3 regions of the Kitasatospora sp. NPDC127035 genome follow, and region 3 is predicted to be linked to each of the others. Evidence: riboswitches for the same ligand, from Rfam matches in the RefSeq annotation. Region 3 holds a riboswitch; each other region holds the start of a gene.
The links. Region 3 has a riboswitch for thiamine pyrophosphate ahead of thiO (glycine oxidase ThiO). Riboswitches for the same ligand answer to the same signal wherever they lie in the genome.
Positions count from the first base shown of each region.

Region 1: it holds a riboswitch for thiamine pyrophosphate, as region 3 does, so the genes downstream of both, ACFWIC_RS15885 (purine-cytosine permease family protein) here and thiO (glycine oxidase ThiO) in region 3, are expected to answer to the same signal.
Region 2: it holds a riboswitch for thiamine pyrophosphate, as region 3 does, so the genes downstream of both, thiC (phosphomethylpyrimidine synthase ThiC) here and thiO (glycine oxidase ThiO) in region 3, are expected to answer to the same signal.

Region 1 covers NZ_JBHXDN010000019.1:58,162-60,418, forward strand. The annotation lists gene ACFWIC_RS15885 (purine-cytosine permease family protein) at 1-1,302, opposite strand, end outside; TPP riboswitch at 1,469-1,616, opposite strand; gene ACFWIC_RS15890 (trypsin-like peptidase domain-containing protein) at 1,923-2,257, shown strand, end outside.
Region 2 covers NZ_JBHXDN010000016.1:75,720-77,976, reverse strand. The annotation lists gene ACFWIC_RS14090 (SPFH domain-containing protein) at 1-495, opposite strand, end outside; gene ACFWIC_RS14085 (hypothetical protein) at 599-805, opposite strand; TPP riboswitch at 1,002-1,136, shown strand; gene thiC (phosphomethylpyrimidine synthase ThiC) at 1,132-2,257, shown strand, end outside.
Region 3 covers NZ_JBHXDN010000053.1:35,558-37,814, forward strand. The annotation lists gene ACFWIC_RS29245 (NAD(P)/FAD-dependent oxidoreductase) at 1-714, opposite strand, end outside; TPP riboswitch at 834-946, shown strand; gene thiO (glycine oxidase ThiO) at 950-2,104, shown strand; gene thiS (sulfur carrier protein ThiS) at 2,101-2,257, shown strand, end outside.

The sequences.
Region 1 (2,257 bases), on a different contig from region 3:
GCTGCTCCGGGAGAGCGGGGTGAGCGCCCAGGTGACCAGGGCCGGCACCAGGAAGCCGAGCAGCGAGGCCGAGGTCCACTCCTGCGGGGTGAAGTGCAGCGCCTCCTGGACGGAGGTCCAGAAGTCGGTCCACCAGCTGGCGATCGCGGTCGGTGCGATCAGCTGGTAGGTGGCGAAGCCGAGGGCCCACGGCAGCAGCATCAGCCAGCGGGACGGCGCGTCGGCGGAGAGGTTCCAGCCGCGCCGGCCGGCCCCGAGGAAGTAGTCGACCACGAGCACCGCGAACATCGGCACGAAGATCGAGCCAATCAGGCCCAGGAAGGCGTAGTACGAGTCGGTGAACTCGGTGATCTGCAGGGCCAGCACGGTGATGAGCACCCCGGTGCCCCCGGTCAGCACCCGGCGGTCGACCTTCGGCAGCAGGTTGTGGATCGACATCGCGGTCGAGTACACGTTGGCGAACGACTGGTCGGTCTCGCGGAGCACCAGCACCAGCAGGAACAGCCAGCCGGCCCAGACGCCGAGGAAGGAGTCGAAGATCCGGGTGGCGTCCCCGTCCGCCTGGAGCAGCGCGAACAGACCGAGCACGTAGCACCAGACCTGCGCCACGGTGTAGCCGGAGAAGCTGCCCCAGAACGCCGAGCGCGGGGTGCGCGAGTGCCGGGTGTAGTCGGCGGCCAGCGGTACGAAGGAGATCGACACCGCGATCATCGCGTCGGTCGCCTTCAGGAAGCCGTGCCAGTTGCCCGCGCCCGGGTCGGACACGCCGTTGCGGCCCAGCTGGACGGTGAAGTACACCATCGCGACCGCCACCGCCGCGGCGACGAAGCGGCGCAGCACCGCGATCGCGCCGAGCGGCCAGATGGTCAGCGCGGTGGTGACGGCACCGGCCAGCACGACGAAGACCCAGCGGTAGCCGCCGGTACCGACGACGGTCTGCGCGCCCATCGCGATCACCAGCAGCTCGTACACGCCCCAGCCGATGCACTGGACGATGTTGAGCACCGTCGGCACGTACGAGAGCCGGGTCCCGAACAGCCCGCGCAGGTTCGCCATGGCGGGCGCGCCGGTGCGGGCGCCGATCAACGCGGCCACCCCGAGCATCGCGGTGCCGACCACGGTGCCGGCCACGATCGCCGTCACGGCGGCGGCCAGCGACAGCTCGCTGCCCGGCGCTCCGAGCACGGTGGCGGCGGTGGTGAAGCCGATGAGCGAGACGCCGAGGTTCATCCAGAGCGCGAAGTGGTCGCGGAAGCGGAGCGTGCGCGGCGGCTCGGTGTCCAGCACCAGCGGCGCCTCCACACGGGCTCCGTCCGGTGCCGCGGGGCGGTCCAGGACGGCGGCGCCGGCGGGACCGGCGGGACGGCCGGAATCGGCCGCCCGGGAACCGGGGACGGTGCCCCCGGCGTCCCCGGAGGGGGGCAGACCCTTGGACGCGGGCGTACCCGAGGACGAGGATGGCGAAGCAGGCGGCATGGCCGATACTCCCTACGCCGGCATTACCCGGACAGGTTCCGGCGGTCTGCGCCCCCTCGACGCTCGCCCGCGGATTCCGTGGCGTACGGTCGACCGGCGCACTCTCAGCCTGGTGGGTCCAAGCTCCCGCGTGTCAGTTGTGAGCGACAGGCTAACCGGCACGGCGGAGAACGCCAAGGCCAGGGGGCCGGAGGCCGGGGCCGGCGGAGTGCGGCAGGGGCGCGGCGGGGGTGCGGCAGGAACGTGGCGGGAGTGCGGTGGGGGTACGAAGGGGCTGTGGCCCGGGCGCGGAGCCGGCGCGCAGGGGGCCCGCGGGGCCGGATGTTCCGGGGTTTGTCTGGCCGGCCTAAGGATTCTTATGACTTCTTCAGAAGCCTCCTTACGGCAATCGAATCGAGTGTGCGAAAAACTATGGTTGTTGGTCCTGTCAGCTATGGAGGTCGTCCGTGAGCACCGAGCGCGAGGTTGGGTCCACCGGGCCGCAGGGGGAGCAGCCCTCCGGCGGCCAGGGGGTGGTGGTTCCCGGTCCTGACGGTCCGGCGCAGCAGTCTGCGGCCGTCCCCTCCCCCGTAGCGACGCCCGCTGCCGAACGGTCCCCGTCCGATCAGGCCGCTCCGGCCGCCGACGGCGGCAACGGCGGCAACGGCGGGTTCACGCCCACGCTGGCGTTCAGCAAGGTCAGCGCCCCGGAGCCGGCGCCCGCCGCCCCGGCGCCGGCCGCCGACGCGGGGTACCTCGACGCCCCGCCGCCGGTCCTGCCGCCCGCGCCGGCCGCCCCGGT
Region 2 (2,257 bases), on a different contig from region 3:
CTCCAGCCCCGAGGCGGCCCTGGTCTCCCCGGTGAGCCGCTCGCGGTCGCGGATCATGTCCTCGACGGTGAGCCCGCCGACGATCGACCGCAGGTGTCCGGCGAAGACGTTGTGGACGCGCTGGCTGATCAGCTTCTGCTGGTCGAGGAAACGGCGGGCGGCGTTGGCGATCGAGACGTCGTCGTCGCCGACCTTGAAGATCACCACGCCCTTCACCCGGACCGGGATTCCCTGCGTGGTGACGCACTCGACGTTCAGTTCGGCCTCGTTGAGGTCCAGCGAGAGCCGCCGGACGCCCTGCAGGCCGGGGGTGACGAGGGTCCCCCGGCCGGTGACGATCCGGAATCCCAGCCCGTCGCCGACCCCCTCGGTCCGGTGCCGGGAGCCGGAGATGATCAGAGCCTCGTTCGGCTCGGCCACCCGCCACATGAGTTTGAAGAGTGTGATTCCGAGGAGCAGTGTCGCGACCACCGCTCCGGGGATGAGGTACACCATGGTTCAACTCCCCCTTCCGGCGCAGGAGATGCGCCGTCTCGGATTCTCCGCCGGAGCCAAACCGATGGAAAGGGAAGTGACATGACGCTCTGTCGCAAGGTCGTCACGGGCCTATGGGCGCTACGTACACGGTGCGCGGCGGCTGGTACTCGATCACCAACACCGGTGTGCCGACCGGCAGTCGGTCCCCCGGTACGGCGAGGTAGGCGAGGAACGCCTCGGCGCCCTGCCGCTCCGGGACGTGCACCATCACCTCGCCGACCAGCCCCGTGCCGACCGTCCCGGTGACCCGCCCCGTGCTTCCGACCACGCCGGCCTCCCTCTCGTCGTCCCCGCCGTCGACCCCGCGACTGCCAGTCTGCCCGGCCGGGGCCCGATTGCCGGTCCGCTCGGCCGCGACCGTCCGATTTGCCGGATTCGACACCCGTCGGCCGGCCGTTCCGACCCCCTCTGGACCTCCGGCGTTCCGCTCGCTACGGTGTTGGACGTCATGCGCAGGCAACACGGCCTGCGGACACGGGAGCTCGGAGCACCGGGCTGAGAGGGCGCTGACCGGAACGTCGTCCGACGTGCCGACCGCTGCGTCGACCGCAGGAACCTGACCGGGTAATGCCGGCGTAGGGAGTAGAAGGTCTGATGACCACGTTCGACGCACAGCCGCAGTCTGCCCGGAACTCCGCCGTCTCCAGCGCGGGTACCGGCTACCCGACCCCGGCCTGGCGCAAGGCCTACCGCGACGGGTCCCGCCCCGACCTGCGCGTTCCGTACCGCGAGGTCGTGCTCACCAACGGGAAGACCGTCCCGCTGTACGACACCTCCGGGCCGTACACCGATCCGGCCTACGAACCCGACGTGCGGCGCGGCCTGCCGGCCCTGCGCGACTCCTGGATCCGTCAGCGCGGCGACGTCGAGGAGTACGACGGGCGCGAGGCGCGCCCCGAGGACGACGGCATCAAGCACACCTCGCCGCGCGGCGGAAACCTGCGCAACCTCGACGCGGTCTTCCCCGGCCGTCCGCGCCGCCCGCTGCGCGGACGCAGCGGTGAGGCCGTCACCCAGCTGGCCTACGCCAAGCGCGGCGTCGTGACGCCCGAGATGGAGTTCGTCGCCCTGCGCGAGGGCCTGGCGGCCGAGTTCGTGCGCGACGAGGTCGCCCGCGGGCGCGCCGTCATCCCGGTCAACGTGAACCACCCCGAGGTGGAGCCGGCCGTCATCGGCACCAACTTCCTGGTGAAGATCAACGCGAACATCGGCAACTCCGCCGTCACCTCCTCGATCGAGGAGGAGGTGGAGAAGATGACCTGGGCCACCCGCTGGGGCGCCGACACCGTCATGGACCTCTCCACCGGCCGCAACATCCACACCACCCGCGAGTGGATCCTGCGCAACTCCCCCGTGCCGATCGGGACCGTGCCGCTCTACCAGGCGCTGGAGAAGGTCGACGGCCGGGCGGAGGAGCTCAGCTGGGACGTCTACCGCGACACCGTCATCGAGCAGTGCGAGCAGGGCGTCGACTACATGACCGTCCACGCGGGCGTGCTGCTGCGGTACGTTCCGCTGACGGCCCGCCGCAAGACCGGCATCGTCTCGCGCGGCGGATCGATCATGGCTGCCTGGTGCCTGGCGCACCATCAGGAGAACTTCCTCTACACCAACTTCGCGGAGCTCTGCGACATCCTCGCGCGCTACGACGTCACCTTCTCGCTCGGTGACGGCCTGCGCCCCGGTTCGATCGCCGACGCCAACGACGAGGCGCAGTTCG
Region 3 (2,257 bases):
GCCGGTCGCCGGGCGGGCCCCGACGCCGACCACCACCTCGTCGGCCGGCAGGTGCGAGCCGTCGGCGAGCAGCACCGCGCCCGGTTCGACGGCGGCGACCCCCACGCCGCAGCGCAGCTCGACCCCCGCCTCGGCGTACCAGCCGGCCATCACCCGGCCGATCTCGGTGGGCAGGGCGCCGGGGACGGGGGCCGGGCCCGCCTCGACGACGGTCACCTCGCAGCCGGCGGCCCGGGCGGCGGTGGCCACCTCGGCGCCGATCCAGCCCGCGCCGACCAGCGCCAGGCGCAGGCCCGGGCGGAGCAGGGCGCGCAGGGCGAGCGCGTCGTCCACGGTGTGCAGCAGGTGGGCCCGCTCGGCGCCGGGCAGGGCGCGCGGTTCGGCGCCGGTGGCGATCACCAGCGAGCCGTAGGGCAGGTCGCCGGCGTCGGTGTGCAGGACGCCGGGGGTGAGGCCGGTGGCCCGGCGGCCGGTGAGGAGCTCGACGTCCAGCTGCCCGAAGTCGAGGTCGAGGGCGGTGGTGTCGGCCTTGCCGAGCAGCACGTCCTTGGAGAGCGGCGGCCGGTCGTACGGCGCGTGCGGTTCCGCGCCGACCAGCACGATCCGCCCCTGCCAGCCGTCGCGCCGCAGCACGAGGGCGCACTGGGCCCCCGCCAGCCCCGCGCCGACCACGACCACCTGATCCGTCCGGTCCGCCCCGCTCTTGTCCGCCACGCCCGTCACTGTACCCAGCCCGGCCCCGGGCCCTCCGGTCCGGTCCGGGCGGCCCGCCCGGGGCCCGTTCCGCCCCTCGTACGCGCCTTCAACGGCCGCACCCCCCGGAGTTATGGTGGGGGCACCATCACGGGAGCCCGGCGTACCGGGCTGAGAGGCGGGCTGGAACGGCCTGCGACCGTCCGAACCTGATCCGGGTCATACCGGCGAAGGGAGAGCAGCGACTTTGACACGCTTGGCGAAAGGCGCCCAGGCCGACGTGCTGGTGATAGGCGGCGGCGTCATCGGACTCGTGGTCGCCTGGCGGGCGGCCCAGCGCGGGCTCCGCGTGGTCGTGGCCGACCCGGCGCACGGCGGCGGCGCCGCCCAGGTCGCGGCCGGGATGCTCGCCCCGGTCACCGAGCTCCAGTACGGCGAGGAGCCGCTGCTGCGCCTCGGCATGGCGTCCAACGAGCGCTACGCGGCCTTCGCCGCCGAGCTCACCGAGGCGAGCGGCGGCCAGGACACCGGCTACCGGCAGTGCGGCACGATCGCGGTCGCCCTGGACTCCGACGACCGCGCGGAACTGCGCGAACTGCACGACTTCCACCGCAGGCTCGGCCTGGACTCGCAGTGGCTCACCGGCCGCGAGGCCCGCCGGCTGGAGCCGATGCTCGCCCCGGGCGTCCGCGGCGGCCTGCACGTCACCGACGACCACCAGGTGGACGGCCGCCGGCTCGCCGGGGCCCTGGTGCGCGCCTGCGAGCGCGCAGGCGTGCTCCTGCACCGCGCCGAGGCCGTCGGACTGCTGGTCGAGCACGACCGCGCCGTCGGCGCCCGGCTGTCCACCGGCGAGAGCGTCACCGCCGACCAGGTCGTCCTCGCCGCCGGCTCCCGCAGCCACCTGCTGCCGGGGCTGCCGGAGGGAGTGCTACCGGCGATCCGCCCGGTCAAGGGCCAGATCCTGCGGCTGCTGGTCCCCGAGGCGTACCGGCCGTTCCTCTCCCGCAACGTCCGCGCGGTGGTCCGCGGGCAGCACCTCTACCTGGTGCCGCGGGAGAACGGCGAGCTGGTGATCGGCGCCACCAGCGAGGAGCAGGGGTACGACACCACGGTCACCGCCGGCGGCGTGTACGAGCTGCTCCGCGACGCCCACGAGCTGGTCCCCGGCATCACCGAGCTGCCGCTGACCGAGACCGCCGCCGGTCTGCGCCCGGGCTCGCCCGACAACGCGCCGCTGCTCGGCCCGACCGCGCTGCCCGGCCTGGTCGCGGCCACCGGTCACTACCGCAACGGGGTGCTGCTCACCCCGGTCACCGGCGACCTGCTCGCCGAGTACCTGGCCACCGGCGTGACGCCGGACCTCGCCGAGCCGTTCTCCCCCGCCCGCTTCACGAAGGTCCCCGCATGAGCGACATCACCCTGCACGTCAACGGCGAGCCCCGGACGGTCGCCGCCCCGACCACCCTCGCCGAGGTGGTGGCCACGCTCAGCCGGGCCCACTCCGGGGTCGCCGCCGCGCTGAACGAGACCGTGGTGCCACGCACCGACTGGCCGCGCACGG